One region of the Brevibacillus ginsengisoli genome, then DNA from elsewhere that is predicted to be linked to it. Evidence: riboswitches for the same ligand, from Rfam matches in the RefSeq annotation. Region 1 holds a riboswitch; the other holds the start of a gene.

What was found. A riboswitch is a leader RNA that binds a small molecule or an ion and turns the genes downstream of it on or off. The one in region 1 is predicted to bind S-adenosylmethionine.
Region 2: another riboswitch for S-adenosylmethionine. It lies ahead of ACQCN2_RS06015 (1,2-dihydroxy-3-keto-5-methylthiopentene dioxygenase); the one in region 1 lies ahead of ACQCN2_RS01520 (aminotransferase class I/II-fold pyridoxal phosphate-dependent enzyme).

Annotation. Positions count from the first base shown of each region.
Region 1 is NZ_JBNJQR010000001.1:274,923-283,028, reverse strand. It holds gene ACQCN2_RS01545 (nitrite/sulfite reductase) at 1-414, shown strand, start outside; gene ACQCN2_RS01540 (DUF3906 family protein) at 439-651, shown strand; gene ACQCN2_RS01535 (alpha/beta fold hydrolase) at 683-1,528, opposite strand; gene ACQCN2_RS01530 (PadR family transcriptional regulator) at 1,551-2,468, opposite strand; gene ACQCN2_RS01525 (aminotransferase class I/II-fold pyridoxal phosphate-dependent enzyme) at 2,715-3,887, opposite strand; gene ACQCN2_RS01520 (aminotransferase class I/II-fold pyridoxal phosphate-dependent enzyme) at 3,905-5,047, opposite strand; SAM riboswitch class I at 5,184-5,294, opposite strand; gene ACQCN2_RS01515 (methyl-accepting chemotaxis protein) at 5,356-7,134, opposite strand; gene ACQCN2_RS01510 (HsmA family protein) at 7,450-7,815, shown strand.
Region 2 is NZ_JBNJQR010000002.1:517,714-525,819, forward strand. It holds gene ACQCN2_RS06000 (MFS transporter) at 1-294, opposite strand, end outside; gene ACQCN2_RS06005 (GH39 family glycosyl hydrolase) at 549-3,062, opposite strand; gene ACQCN2_RS06010 (NUDIX hydrolase) at 3,252-3,743, shown strand; gene ACQCN2_RS06015 (1,2-dihydroxy-3-keto-5-methylthiopentene dioxygenase) at 3,808-4,350, opposite strand; SAM riboswitch class I at 4,513-4,616, opposite strand; gene ACQCN2_RS06020 (aldose epimerase family protein) at 4,702-5,568, opposite strand; gene ACQCN2_RS06025 (hypothetical protein) at 5,842-6,126, opposite strand; gene ACQCN2_RS06030 (hypothetical protein) at 6,289-6,474, opposite strand; gene ACQCN2_RS06035 (PadR family transcriptional regulator) at 6,471-7,055, opposite strand; gene ACQCN2_RS06040 (alpha/beta hydrolase family protein) at 7,266-8,106, shown strand, end outside.

The sequences.
Region 1 (8,106 bases):
AACCTGGCGATTGTGGAAACCAAGGCAAGGATGAAAGCTATTGCCACTTGGTTGGATGAGCATGTGGCGATCGACACACCGATTCGCCTTCACGTCAACGGTTGCCCGAACTCTTGCGGTCAGCAGCAAATTGCCGATATCGGCTTGCAAGGCTCCCTGATCAAAACGGAGGATGGAATGAAGGACGCATTCGACCTATACGTAGGTGGAAGCCTTGGACCTGATGCAGCTTTTAACCAAAAACTAAAAGGACGAATTCTTGGGGATCGCGTCGCCCCTGTGATTGGCAGCCTGCTGGAGCAATATAAGCAGCACCGATTGCCTGATGAAAAATACCATCAATATGTTCGCCGAGTGGGAGTTGCCGAAATTCAACAGCAGCTGGACCAGATCCTGGCCGTGAATCAGGTATAAACGTCATCAGAAAAGAGGTGGACTATGTTTCTTTATAAATTGGAGATCATCACAGAGGAGAATCAATCGTTGGTGGCTGTCATCCTAGCTGAAACCGACGAAAAAGCCTTCTCCTATGCCGAAAGCCAGATCCGCAGACAATTTCTTGTTCCTCCTAAACTGACACAAATCTCTCTCGTGGAAAAGAAATACGTAGAAAAAGGAAAAGGATATTTGATTGAGGCCACTGCTTTGTAAGCAGTGGTTTTTTCTGTTAACAAAAGGGTAATTATTGGGATAACAGAAAAGGCAAAATACGACTTGTCAGATGTAGAAGAACATGGCCAGCATCCGGGAGAAGGTTGACTTTTGCATCAGGCAACAATCTGGTAAGCCTCTCTTCTGACTTTTTTGAATGAAGCATCACGTCTTTTTCACCAGCAATGAACATCACAGGCATGGTCAACCGTCTAAGTTCATAATCCGTAAAGATCGGTACTGGCTCCTTGCGAAAATGAAAATGGCGTGCAATTAATTTTACATTCTTTGCTGCCTGTTCCGGAATAGACTGGTTACCATTTACGAGCCGAGTAACTATGTCTCTTCCTTTCTCACTTAAAAGCAAAAGCGGCATTGCCTTAAACATAAATGAAGTTTTCTCGGAGCCAATACCTGAAGGAGAAATTAAGACAATCTTATCGACCTTCGCCGAGTGATTTACAGCAAAATGAATGACCATCCATGCTCCGAGAGAAATACCGATAAAACTTGATTTTTGTAGCTGCAATGAACTTAGAATATCATCTATCCATTCCGAATAGGCAGAGCTTTTCAATGAGTATCGCTTTTCCTCACTCTTTCCAGCATCACCAGGGATGTCAACCGCAAATACTCGATAATGCTTGGAATACTGAGCCATATCTCCAAGCCACATAGACGAGTTTGAACCTGAGCCATGTAAAAGGATTAGTGGCGGCAAGGATTTATCTCCACTCGCAATGATATACGTTTGTCCATAACGCGTAAGAATCTTCAATTCTTCATAAGGAACGGAGCATTGGGCAAGCAGTAAATCATAATGATTGAGTACAGCAGCCCTCCCAGCTTCTGTTTTGTACAATGATTTGTCATTCAATATTTTCACCTTCATTTTATGATCATTTCAAAAGCCAGCTCTCTGCACCTTCTCTTGTTTCAAAAACCCTAAAATGATTGCTTTTATTTGTCTCGGCCACCATTTCCTTAAACTTGCCTTTGTTAACCAACTCCATTGGTATGACAGCCGCCGTTTTTACAGAGTAGTTGATCCATTTTTGAATCATTCTTCCTGCTACGCCTGTTCGAAGTTTGAAAAAGTCTTCCGAAAGAGCCTGACTATGCAACATCAGAAGATTTGTCTCATTTTCGATGCTCAAAGCAACTAGATCCACAGCATCCTGTTCGCTGCTAAGTGGGGTTGGAGCAGAAAGTAATTCGATATACTTGTCGGTTCCGTTCTCGATTAGTTGATAGTTCATATTGATTCTCTCCTCCATCATTTCGTTTTCAAAAAGTTCTTTACGAATTCCTTGAACCCAGTTTAGTTCGTTGTGATAGGAAGATAGCAGGTTTTCGGAAATCTTATTCCACAAAAACACTTCACGCGCGTTTCTACTGGGTGAAGGAACGCCGCGTTTGATTTTTTCCTGCTGGAAGATCAATTGCATTTTGATCTCGTTCTCATAGTTGATCAGCAGATCATGTAATTCCTCGTCACTTAGTTGTTCCGCCCACGCCAATTGAATTAAAAAGGGTTTCCTGAACTCAGGAGCTTCTGGTGTTGAAAGAACCCATTCTTTCAATCGAGCAAGCCCATCATCCGTAATGCTGTATATTTTCTTGGATGGAGAGCTCATCTGATGTTGAATCTCATTCGTCACATAACCTTCATTCAAGAGCTGAACAAGCGTTTTGTAGATTTGATTGTTGTTACCCGACCAATACATTGCGGAAGATTCTTCAAAAATCTTTTTTAATTCATAACCTGTTGAAGGCTTCCAGCTAAGAAGTCCTAGAATGGCATATTTGATTGACATAAAAACACCTCTGGTTGTTATTGGTAACCTATGTTAATAGTAACCTATGTTATTAATAATGTAAATGAGATCGTGCAATACCTATTCACATTTAGACGACTGATGGGCCAATGCTACATTTCCCTGACGTTTAAAGGAGAAGGACGACAAAAAGGCCGTTACTTGGACGTACTGTACGCCACAAGTAACAGCCTTTTGAATCGATTGATATCGTTCTACCCTGATTTCCCAACGTTTTTCTCTTCGTTAGATACTAATCCGTTGCAAACCAACCGGCTCAACCGAAGCCTCAAGCGCCTGCTCCAGATCAGCCGCCAAATCATGCACATCTTCCAGACCGACAGATAAACGGACCAAACCATCCGTAATCCCTCTGCGGTGTCTTTCGTGTGCGGGCATGGAAGCATGCGACATCATCGCGGGATAGGAGAGAATGCTCTCTACGGAGCCCAGACTGACCGCCACAAGCGGCAATTTGACGGCTTGCAGGAAGCGTTTGGCCTGCTCCTTGCATCCCAAATCAAAAGAAAGCACAGCGCCATGTCCCGTTGCTTGACGCTCTTGCAGCGCATGTCCCGGATTATCGAAGAGACCCGTGTAGTAGACCCTCTCGACCAGCGGATGAGCCTCCAGCCAGGTAGCTAATCTGTGGGCGCTCAGCGTGCTTACATCCAGTCGAGCCTTCAGGGTTTTCAGCCCTCTCATCACCAGCCAACAGTCTTGAACGCCGAGAATGGCTCCAAAACCGTTCTGAATCATATACAGTTGCTGCCCCAGCTTCTCATCCTTCGTCACGACGAGCCCCGCCACGACATCGCTATGTCCAGCAATAAACTTGGTCGCGCTGTGAATGACAATGTCTGCCCCTAATGCAAGCGGACGCTGGTAATACGGAGTTAAAAACGTATTGTCGACAATCGTCAGCAGTTTGTGTTGTTGCGCAATCTGGCTGATCGCTTGGATATCGGTCACTTTTAACGTAGGATTGGAGGGCGTCTCCAGGTAAATGCCTTTGGTCGTGGGCCTGATCGCTGCTTGAACTCGCTTGGGATCGGTCGTATCCACAAAAGTTGCTTCAATACCTAATCGCGTAAATACGTTGGTTAAAATCCGAAACGTTCCGCCATACACGTCTTCAGACACAATTAAGTGATCACCGGTAGAGAACAACAGGAACACACTGGAAATCGCCGCCATCCCGGAAGCAAAAGCAAAGCCTCGGCTCCCCCCTTCCAAACCGGCAATTGCATCTTCTAGGGCTTCTCTCGTCGGGTTGCCTGATCGCGCGTAATCAAAATGTCCTGGTTGATCCAAATCAAATTGATGAAAGGTAGACGCTTGATAAATCGGGATACTCGACGCTCCCGTAACCGAATCAATCCCACTCGTCCCATGCAGTAATTGGGTGGCAAATTTCATTCTGATCTCCTCCTCACCTATTGACAAGATTCCAGGGCTTGCGCCAAATCGAGGATAATATCCTGAGCGTGCTCGATGCCGATGGACAACCGCAGCAATCGGTTACAAACTCCGACATGCTCTCTAATCTCTTGCGGAATATCAGCATGTGTTTGAGTGGCAGGATAGGTACAAAGCGACTCTACTCCCCCCAGGCTCTCGGCAAAAGAGATGATCTTGAGGTTGCTTAAGAAGGTCCCAACCATGGATGAATCCTTGATTCGAAATGAAACCATCCCGCTATACCCGCTAGACTGTTTTATTTGGACTTCATAGCCTTGATGAGACGACAGACCCGGATAAAACACGTCTGTCACCAGCGGTTGAGATGCCAGGAAACGAGCGACGAGATAAGCATTTTCCTGGTGTCGATCCATTCGAAGGGCCAAGGTTTTCAATCCGCGAATCAATAACCAGGAGTCTTGCGGACCAAGTACTGCGCCGATTGAATTGTGTAAAAACCGGACTTTTTCCGATAATTCCTCTCCCTTGGTTACAATCAGTCCCGCCAGCACATCATTGTGTCCAGCTAGATACTTGGTCGCGCTATGGAAGACAATATCGGCTCCAATCTCCAGTGGACGTTGATAATATGGGGTCATAAAAGTATTGTCAACAATCACGAGAAGCTGATGATCTCTCGCAATTCCGACTATTGCGTCTATATTAGTGATCTGCATCAACGGATTCGTCGGTGTTTCCACCAGTATGGCTTTGGTGTTGCTCTTGATCGCAGGCAGCACATTGTCTGTCTCACGTAAATCCACATAGCTAAAGGTGAAGCCGTAGCGGGAATACACCTGTTCGAACAGACGATAGGTTCCTCCGTATAGATCAAGCGAAACGATGATGTGGTCCCCTTGAGAGAACAATCCCATGATCGTCTGAATCGCTGCCATACCGGACGCACAGGCAAAACCGGCAGTGCCGCTCTCCAGTTCGGCAATCGCTTCTTCAAGCAAACCGCGTGTTGGATTGGCCGTCCGCGAATAATCAAACCCTGTACTCTCTCCCAAGGTAGGGTGTCGATACGCTGTCGAATGATAGATGGGAAAGCTGACAGCACCCGTTGTTTTCTCTTTTCCCACACCAATTTGAACCAGTTTCGTCTCTACATGCATGTGTATATCCCTCCACTTGTCATCACTTGAGTCTTCCCTTAATCCTGCATAGCTTTGGCCAAGTGGCTTTTTCCAAAGAAAAAAGCCCTCTTTCCTGTCGAAAGAAGGCTTTGTTTACGTTTCCGCAAGCAAATCCTTCTCATCTCTCAGAGCATAATGCTCCGCAGGAATTGGCACCGTATCCCCAAAATGGGTGATCGGTTGCCGGGCATCATCGGGCCAGTCCCTCCGCCTCTCTTGATAAGAAGTTTGCTATTCAGTTCAAGTTGAAATTAATAGTAGCGTAAGGATTCTCGAAAGTCAAGCGGTTAAACGGTAAAGGATTTTACCTTGTCATGCAGGATTGCGATATTACGGGATACTTCCGAAACGGATGCGACAGTCTCCTCCAGCGTAGCCGTTTGCTCCTCGGCAGAAGAGGCAATTGTCTCCATTCCTTCCGCAATTTCCACGCTGACTTTGGTTACATTTTGAATGCGTCCAAACGCAAGCTCGCCCTGCTCACGGATGTTGGTTGATGCCTGATAAATCTCCGCAATCTGATTGGAAACCAATCCGACGTCGTTGGTAATCTCTTTGAAGGATTGGCTGCTCTTATTCACCAGTTGTCCAATATCATTCACACTGTCCACACCGAGCTTGATGGCATCCACAGCTTCCATCGATTTACCTTGAATTTCACCCAGCACCTGTATAATTTCTTGTCCCGCTTTATTGGTTGCTTCGGCCAGCTTACGTACCTCGTCAGCCACGATCGCAAAGCCTCGACCATGTTCGCCCGCTCTAGCCGCTTCAATCGCAGCGTTAAGTGCAAGCAGATTGGTTTGTCCGGCGATGGCCGTAATCAGTTGGGTTATCTCGTTAATTTGATCCATCCTTCCCTTTAGACCCTCTACAACATCCGCGGAATGGAGAACAATCTCATTGACTCGATTCATTTCGCTTTGCACATGTTCACTTGTCTGCAAACCAGCCTGGGCGTTATCAGCGGCACGTTTGGTCGAGTCTGTCGTGATTTTCAACAGATCCGTCGATTCTTGAATTTCTGCCTGAAGCTCACGAATAGCTTCCGTCGTTACCATGGTGTCGTCCCGCATCATGGAAGTGGCTTCAGCCATGTCTGTTATGGTTACAGCAATTTGCTCGGAAGCCTTGCCTGTTTGCCCTGCCCCTTCATTGAGGAATTCGGCGTGTTGCGTCACCGTCTGCGTTACCTCAATGACCTCCTGAATCATGTTTCGCATATTAGCCGTAGATTTATTGAGATGAGTAGACAAGTGCGCCACTTCATCCCTTCCTTTTACCGTCGCCTGCAAGGTCAAATTTCCTTTTCCGACCTCTTCAATCACTGAGCCGATCTGACGAAGAACACGAGAATATTGATGGGCGAACCAGTATGCGACTAAAGCTCCCAGCAAGGTTGCGCTTACTGTAACGATTATAATCATGTATTCATAGGACTTAATCGATTGATAAAACTCATAATCATACGCTCCACAAGCTATGTACGCGTTCCAAGGCTCAAAATAACGAAGATACGACGTTTTGGTACCAATTTGAGCATTCGGATCATTCAGGCTTTGTCCAGGCAAGTAAAATGGAAAATCGACATAACGTTCCTCTATGTTCGCTTTCTTGGAAGCTTCCTGAAGCATCGGTAGAACTTCCTGACCATCAGGAGTCTTCATCATCGGAACCTTGCCAATCACACCAAACCGAGGATGCACGTAGGTTTTTTGAGGCGTTTGGGGATCTGCGCTGTTAATGAACAGATACCCACTCTCCCCATAATGATAGCTGGTTTTCAGATAGTCTCGTTCCTTGCCATCTGCTTTTAAGGGGCCCGCCAGAATTTCATTTGCTCTTTTCAGCGCTTCTTCTTGCGTAATTTTCCCTGTCTTCACTTGTTCATCTAACAGCGTCAGGACATCGTAGGCATTGTCTACAACCGTTTTCAGCGCTTGTTTGCCATCATCGATTAACGATTGTTTGGCTTGCATGTAACCAATCACACTAATCGTCAGCGCAGGAATCACCATACATGCAACAATTAATACGATTAATTTGCTTCGAATTGAGGATAACATTTGAGACTTCCCTTCCATTCCTTCTTTGGCTACTCTCTCTTGTTTGGATATGAATGCTGTTCTTTTCTCCTTACTGTAGCTTACACTTTAGCGACACAAGAAAATGTTAAGAAAAAAAGAACAAAGTCCAGACATAATTAGATTTAGACACATATATCTTCCCAATTTCCACTTGAAATAAACCTGGAAGATGATTCAGGAATTGTAGCGGTTTGCAATTGGTAAAGGAAACCTCCAGTTTGTTCATATATTGTTCATATTCGTGCAGTAAAGTATGAGCATAGACAAAAACAACATGAATGGAGCTGATCTTAAATGTTAGCAGCAGCCGTGATTATCATTAATCTAGCGCTTATTTCTTATACAATTGGTGTTTGGAGTGAAAAACGCTCCGGAGAACTAAAAATGAAACATCTCCTGTTTTTTGGGTTCGGAATTTTGTTTGATACCGTCGGGACATCCTTGATGAAAATGTTGGCGAAAGGTTCATTTATGAATATCCACGGGATTACTGGTTTGATTGCGCTTATTCTGATGTTGTTCCACACCGTATGGGCATGCGTTGTTTTGTGGAAAAACAATCAAAATCAAATCAAGAAATTCCATAAATTTAGCCTGACTGTATGGGGCTTATGGCTTGTGCCTTATTCCATTGGTGTAGCCTTGAGCATGATTCATTAATCAACACACTTTCTTTTTCTTCAACTACACAGCAACGAGAACGCGCAGACACCTTGTCTGCGCTTTTTTTATTTCTGTGATCAGTTTTTTTAGTTTTGTGACATTGCTCTCCAACACCTAGTTAATCGTTTGTTTCTGGTGTAAAATGTAAAAAAATGAAAGTGTGGGGACTATGAGCAAATTTGATCAAGTGATATTATATATTTTTAGCTTTTGCTTTTTCCCAATCGGAGTTATCATGTGGGCCGTTTCCTTGTTTAACCAGAACCAACAAATGAAGAAGATTGGCCG
Region 2 (8,106 bases), on a different contig from region 1:
TCCGTACAAAAGGTAGGGCCGGGCTTTTCCAAATCTGCTTTTCGTTTTGTCGATCAGTGCGCCAAGCACCAAATCAAAAACGGCGTCCCAGATTTTTGTGACAAAAAACAGCGTTGCCACTATTCCTGGTCCAATACCATACACATCGGTATAAAAAAACATCAAAAAGTTCGAAATCATCTGGAAAATCAGGTTGGATGACAAATCGCCGAAGCCATAACCGATCCGTTCAAACCATGATAATTTTTGTACGGCTAATTGTGTTTTTGAAACTTCTTTTACTTGTATTTCCATCGTTCCACCTCTTTCTACGTTTTGTACTTCAATTGCCTTATTCATGCTGGTTATTTTGCCACTATCTGCGAGTCCCCCTTCGCTAGATTGTAAACGCTTCCAAATTTATTTTATTGGAAATGAGAGTCAATATCATTGACCTATATTGCTGAATTTCATTGGTATTATTTGCGGATTTTTCTGATCGTCCGGTCATAAGAAAATAAGCCTCGGTTCAGTTCCGAAGCTCGTTAGGGGGTTTTGAAGTGAAACACTTATAGGACTTTTTCCAAAATGATCAGTTCAACACCATGCACGGGAAGTTGAGCAGTCACCTCATATTCAGTCACCTCAAACAAATAGGACACTTCTAACTTAGGAAAGGCTTTTGCTTTCAAATAAGAAACATCCTCTCCTGTTAAGTCCATTGGGGCTCCCATGTTTACCCACGCGTCAAAGGAGGAGCCGTCTTCCCGGTTCAAGACATAGTTCGTCCTTCTATAATTCCCATGTAGACCCTTCAGGTGGATTCTGATGTTCTTGTAAGGTTTTTCTTCATAAACCGAATATCTTTCAATTTGATTCAATCCGGTAATATCGCCGTTGCGAAATAAGTAGTCAAAGTAAACATAATGATACAGAAGAATCTGAATATGACCGTCGCGTTTCGTTACGATATAGTCTTCGCCTTGTTCGATCAATTCATCGCCCAATTTGGATAAGAAGGTATAAGCGAAATACGAAGACTTTTTGATTCCATGATGATTGATTAACCCAAATCCTCCATGAAACGGGGTAAGACCCGCTTTAAACTCTTCAAAAAGATCCGTAAAAGCCCAATAGCCTAGTGAATCGACAGTACCCCTGGTTTTCAAAACGCTATCGATGATAAACGGTGCCATAAATGCCGTATCCTGGATCAAATTTCTGCTGGAATGTGAAATATTCCATTCTGTTACATGGATCTCTATTTTTTGTGTGGACAAGCTTTCGATGGTTTCTTTCATCCGCTTTGCTTGTTCACCTGTATAATCACTTCCGCAATAGTAAGACCCATAGGGATTACCCATCGTCTCGTAAAATGTTCCTGAGTCTTCCCCTTGACTTGATTCGATATGATCATCTTCGCAGTATATATGGTAAGAAATAAAATCCAATGGTACTTGATTCGCATGACAAAAGTCCAAAAACTTCTTGATCCACGCTTGGTTTAGTGGAAAAGCAAGTCCGGGGCCGCCAACCTGAAATCGGTTTGAAATCTCATAAATTGCCGTTGCTGTTTCCTTGTAAAACTCAAAAAACTCTTCCTTGCTTCCGTCCCAAAATACACCTTCGTAATCGGGTTCATTCCAAACCTCAAAATACCAGTTCTGTACCTCTTTCATCCCGTATCGATTCACACAATGCTTAATCAGAGCCGTTACCATTTGAGTCCATTGCATAATATCGTTCGGGGGTGAAATGTTACCTTTCCACCAAAAGACCGTTTCATCTGTCTTTTTAAGCTCCGATGGCATGAAGCTAAGCTCCAAAAATGGCTTGATTCCGATTTCCAGCAAGAAATCGAATAGTTGATCGACGTATGTCCAGTTGTATATGATCTCCCCTAGAGTATTGCGATTACAGAGCATCATTTCATCGTTAAATATCCCATGAAATCGAATATACTCAAAACCGATCTCCTTCTGCATTTCTCTCAGTTGCCTACGCCAATCCTCCCTTAATCCTTCAATCGCCCTGCCAAAGGTGGCCAGCTTTCTCCAGTAGTGTGGAAAAGATGTGCCTTCCTGATCTGCTCGGATTACATGAAATCTTTCTTCCGGTGGCACGGATTCCTGTATCGTTTTATTATCAAGCTGCTGGTAGGCGAACAAATTTTCAAAAATAGCGGTATGCTCGATATCCAAATATCCTTTATGAGAGAGATTATCACCGTTTACGTTAGACTCCCTTAACCTGATCTGTTGTTTATATTCGAGTGGCTTGCACTTATATTTCTTTTTGAAGTGTTTATAAAATAGCTTGATATCGGAAAACCCACAACTAGCTGCGATATCAGTAATGGTTTGGTCACTATGTAACAGAAGATCAACCGATGTCTCCAATCGTTTCTGGATCACATACTCCTGAAAGGGTACCCCTACATGATCTTTAAAAAAATGAGACAAGTAATAAACACTTAAATACTCTTGATTGGATATTTGCTGCAAGGAGATTTTTTGTGCGTAATTTTCATCTACATATTTAATGATTCGATCAAGACGTTCCAGATTTTTCTTATGATTTTTCACCTTTACATCATCTACAATGATTGGGTTAAAATACTTGATTAAGTGAAGGAGCAAGGAGTTGACGATGATTACCAGTTGAAACAGGTATCCCTCGCCTTTTTTATTCATTACCCACATCAATTGTGCTAGATAGTGTCTGATCTTATCAAATCTTTCTTGATGCATTTCGTCGAAAAGGAAGGATTTAACGTCAAAAGTCAATTTACCGAGATCAGGATAATAGGAATGAGAAAACTTCGGATTGATTTGGAAGGCCAATAAAATATTGTCTTCCCCTGTTTTATATGTGCTGTGTACTTCATTCCGATTAATTAAAATAAGGTCCTTTTCTTTTAACAAGTAATGGTTTGGTCCAACCATGATACTGAGTGAACCTTTTAGAACAAAAATGACTTCAATTTCATTATGCCAATGCAATTCTACCTCATGAACACGATGCACAAATATATTAATGGGAAGACCAGACTGATATTCAATGATTTCATAGTTGTACTTCATTCAATCACTCCAGGAAATTAAAAATCATCCATTTTATATAGATTAGATTTGTATTTTCATTCTCCTTTAACTATTCATAATTTTCAAGCATTTATGTGTAATAAAGCTTCTCTGGGGCTGTACAGATTTCACTATTTGTGAAAATATAGAATTTATACAGTCTGTTTATTCATTAGAGGGAGGAATAATATGAGGGAAATGATTCGCATCCAAGGAACTCAAGGTATTTTTCATAATCGCATCGTGGGAGTTGTCCTCCACCAAGGTCATGTATTGCTGCATCGCAATATACACGATGATTTCTGGGCTCTTCCAGGAGGCAGAGGCGAAGTTATGGAACCGTCTGAGATCACGATCCAGCGTGAATTCCAAGAAGAACTTGGTGTAACGGTTTCCGTTGAACGATTGCTATGGCTGGTGGAAAACTTTTTTAGCCATGAGAACCTACCTTATCATGAACTGGCTATGTATTATCTGTTATCCATACAAGACAATTCTCTTCCTAGGAATATGCAAGAGGAGTTTACAGGAATAGAACACGATGTCCAGCTGATCTTCCGGTGGTTTCCGCTTGAAGAATTGGAGCATCTCCCGCTTTATCCGTCATTTTTACGAACGGCTTTACAAGAATTGCCCACCACTATTCAACACATTCGGCATTATGATGAACCTGAAGAATAAGAGAGAGTGCCCCGGTTCGGAGGCACTCTTCTTTTATCAGTTTATTTTGCTAGATGGAGTTAACTTATGCTTTTTGAAAGTTTGGATCTTCGTACGGTTGTGCTACCCAGCCATCTTTTTCAATAAACAGACGGACCGCCACCACTTGGCGATTCTCCATCAGGGTAAAGAAATGCGGATTATGTTCAGGCACGGAGATAACGTCGCCCGCCTCCAATTCAACATCGAAATACCCTACTTCTTCAGGTCCTTTGATAATGAAAATCCCCCGGCCTGACACGATCGCACGAATCTCGTCTTCTGTGTGAGTGTGAATGGCCTCAAATTTTTTCAGTAATTCCTCAAGGTTCGGTGTCGCATCTGACAAAGAGATGACATCCCAGATCAAATAGCCTCTACGTTCAGCCAAATCGCGAATCTCTGAATCGTAGGTCGCAAGAATTTGTTGTTTCTCCTCATCGGATAGGGTAAATTTATCCTTTAGTTCTGTGGGGAGCTTACTGGTGTCCCACTGTTCAAACAAAATCCCGTGTTTTTCCAGAAAAGCGAGAACATTTTCTTTACCACTGATTCGTTCATTGGTGTTACGGATTCTGATTTCAGCCATGCTTCATTCCTCTTTTCTTTTTTCATGTATTCATGTCAGTCTTGCCAAACTTCAGAAGATTGGCTCAGTTTCTGGCGTATGAGTATTTCCTTCCATCGTATGACTCATGAAGCAGGAAAAACAAAAAAACTTCTCCGATAAGAAGAAGTTTCACCTACCTCACTCTTATCTGCCAGAACAAAATGTCCTGCTGGAATTAGCACCTTCTACTACGTAGTGGTTGCTGGGCATCATCGGGCCAGTCCCTTCGCCTCTCTTGATAAGAATATTTTGTTAAATTAATCCTACTATAAAACTTGGATTTATGCAATGGAATCTTGCGTCTTCCTTACTGGAAATTGTGAACATCGTTTATTGATCGACTGATATAGTGATGCGCGTTCGTAACGCTTCTTTGGGCTGGACATATAGCAGTTCTTTTTTGAGATTCATCTCATTTGTTTTGGCCATCCAAGGTTCTACACACATGAACGGGGATCCAAGCTCTGTCCAGATCACCATATAACGGAAAAGCTTGTCGTACGTGATCATGACGTTGCGATTGATTTCTGGAAGAGCAAAGCTGACTTGCGGCTCTTGTGTGTCAAGCAGAACGACAGATTCACTCCGCTCGCTTAAATTAAAGGAGCCCTCATACCCCTTAATCCCCCCGTCATTGTAATCAAGATACTGGGTTGCATCGGTTTTGATGTGAATCGTTTTGTGGTCTGTCGCAAAATAAGGATGAAAACCGCTGTACATAGGCATCGGGATTTCTGAGTGATTCCAATATTCCTGATGGATAATGAGCGCATGATCCTGCAGCTCGTAACGGAAAATCAATTCAAAATCAAAAGGGAAAGATCGTTTGGTCTCTTCATTACTCCTCATACCGAGTGTGATTGAGAGCTCATTTTCCTCTTGTATTTGGAGCACTTGCCACGGGTGATTTCGTGCTACCCCATGATTCTTCATTGGGAAAGTCTGGCCGTGAAGTTCATATTCTCCGTGTTCAAGTTGCCCGCAAATTGGGAAAAGAATCGGGATTCCCCCGCGAATATTGGAATCTGGATTATGAAGCGTTTCCTCGTTCAGAAATAATAGTTCATCTCCCAGAAGCTTAAGGCTAATGACGATCCCCCCGCGTTCTGGAACAACTTGAAAAGAAGATTTCGTCTGATGATTCACAAGCTCATAAATGGTTAAGTTGCCTTCCTTGCGAACAGCTGCTTGATTCATTATTACTTCATCCTTTGTCTCATGGCTTATCTCTGTTGTCATTTTTCGATTTTCTTGACCCAAGTGAATCTTTCTTGTGTCCCTCTCCCTGAAATTATAATATGAAACGATGCCATGTCCAAATAACTTCTCTGCGTAGCATAGTCAGAATGCGCTGTCCCCAATACTGGATTTCCCTGACACATAAAAATGGACCCTCTTTTGCGAGGTGTCCATTTTTATGTGTCGAATCAGTTTACATAACAAATGTTATGTAATTTATGTTGTAACCGCTTACATCTTTTTGCCATAAATAACGGAGAACTTATTTGTGTTCACAGGTTTTAACACGCTAAATAAAAAGATCACAACATACATCGGAAGAACATTGTAAAACACTAGCGGAATGTAAAACATCCATTCCCCACTCTCTCCCCATTGGGCCACCATTAACCCTAATAGAGTCACCAAAACCATCGTATTGAGACCAGCTGCAATACCGATCCGTTGTGGAATCTTCGATGACAGAAGCAAAAAGTTGGTGATCATCACGACTGCAAGAAGAGTAAATGTCAACATACAATCCCCTCCAGTATTTTCCTTCCTACCCTTATTATATCAGGAAAAACTGAAAATAGTTCACAATTTTGTAACATTTTACAGGTTTATACCCTTTTTATTTTCTAAATAGAGCAATCCTTGAATGGTGCTGTGATTGTTGTGTTAAGCGGTATTGTTTCGTTAGCGGTTCAAACCGTATCTTTCCATGTTTTCTGTTACTCGATTGTCAAGCTCTACAACGTATGTCTCCGATTTAATCTCGATAACCGTTCCGTTTCCTATGTACATGCCTCGCTCAGTGAACGGTACGCTATCTCCGATTTTTAACTCTTTCTCGATTGATGATTTGGCAATCTCAATATTCACGATGAATATCCCTCTTTCTGTTCTTTCACCTGTTTAAGGCTTGATGATTTGTTCATTAGTTTATCACACCAGGTAATATAAAGTCGCTCATATTCAATTCCAAATTCCACAACCGAAATACTAGAGGCGATCGGGTCGTGAGTGTTGGATGGATCAAGCATGTCCGTTAACTCCTTCACTTTCTCCAAATAGGCAGCTAGCTTCTCTTCATGTTGTTGTTTGACGATCTCAATTTGTCCCTTCATCTGCTCCGGATCAATTAGCCAGGAGTTATAGGTCTTCAAAAGGAAATCATCCCGTGTATGTTCGACTTCGCCTGGTTCCATCGTCCATTGTATGACTTCTTCCTGACCTGCCTCTGTAATCTCATACAACTTTTTGGTCGGACGGAAGCCGTGCTGCTCAATTCCTTGTAGCCTAACCAGACCCTCGGTTTCCATCTTGGCTAGCTCTGGATAGACCTGATTGCTCCCCGCCTTCCAAAAAGGTCCCAAGCGATTGTTCATATGCTTCTTAATATCATAGCCACTGAGAGGCTCTCGTGCTAATAAAGATAAAAGCGCATTACGGATAGAGCTCATTCAACCACCTCTTCTATTCTTTCAGCCAATTCTACATAGGTTCATTTTAACTCATATTAATGAATTATCAACTGATAAAAGATAAGTCAATTTTAACCTATGTTATCATTGACTTAATTAAACCAATGGGTTATTTTGGTTTTAGGTTCAATTTAACCTATGCGCAGATTAACCTAAGAATGAACTTAATCATCTGAGGAGGAAATATGTATGAAAGTAATCTTTGAAGATCAGACCTTTTCGTTTGAACTTTTACGAACATTAAGTTACGCACCGTTTGGAGGAGCAGATATTGGGGAATGTCTCTCTACCGCCTACCGGATTGAAGAAGGCGATTTTGAGAGCTGGTATTCGGAATGGTATAAAACCGCGAGTCGTGTATATTCTCAGGCAGTTGAGTATTTGGAACGTGGCCAGCGAGTCAGCGCAAGGGAAAGTTTTTTACGAGCGCACAATTACTATCGTACTGCGGAATTCTTCTTGCACGGAAATCCGGACGATCCTCGGATTCTTGATACTTGGGGAAAAAGCAGAAGTTCATTTCAACAAGCGATTCCATTAATGGATACACCTGTTGAAGTATTGAAGATTCCTTATGAAAAAACCTATTTGCCGGCCTATTTCTTCCGTGTGGATGACGCGATGAAACCACGACCTACCCTGCTCATTCACGGAGGTTTCGACTCCACGGTCGAAGAGCTTTATCTGGAGGTTGTAGCATCTGCGTTGCAGCGTGGATACAACTGCCTCACCTTCGAAGGTCCAGGTCAAGGTGCTGTCATTCGTGAGCAAAAAATCCCGTTCCGTCATGATTGGGAAAAGGTGGTTACTCCGATGGTCGATTATTTGGAATCGCGACAGGAAGTAGATCGGAATCGAATCGCCTTGATGGGCATTAGTCTTGGCGGATATTTAGCTCCTCGCGCTGCCGCTTTTGAACATCGATTGGCAGCATGTGTTGCCAATGACGGGATGTTTTCCAATCAGTTCGGTGCCATTAGTCGCAAGTTTTACCCAGGGAACCCAGAAGATTTAGAAAACCCAGTATTAT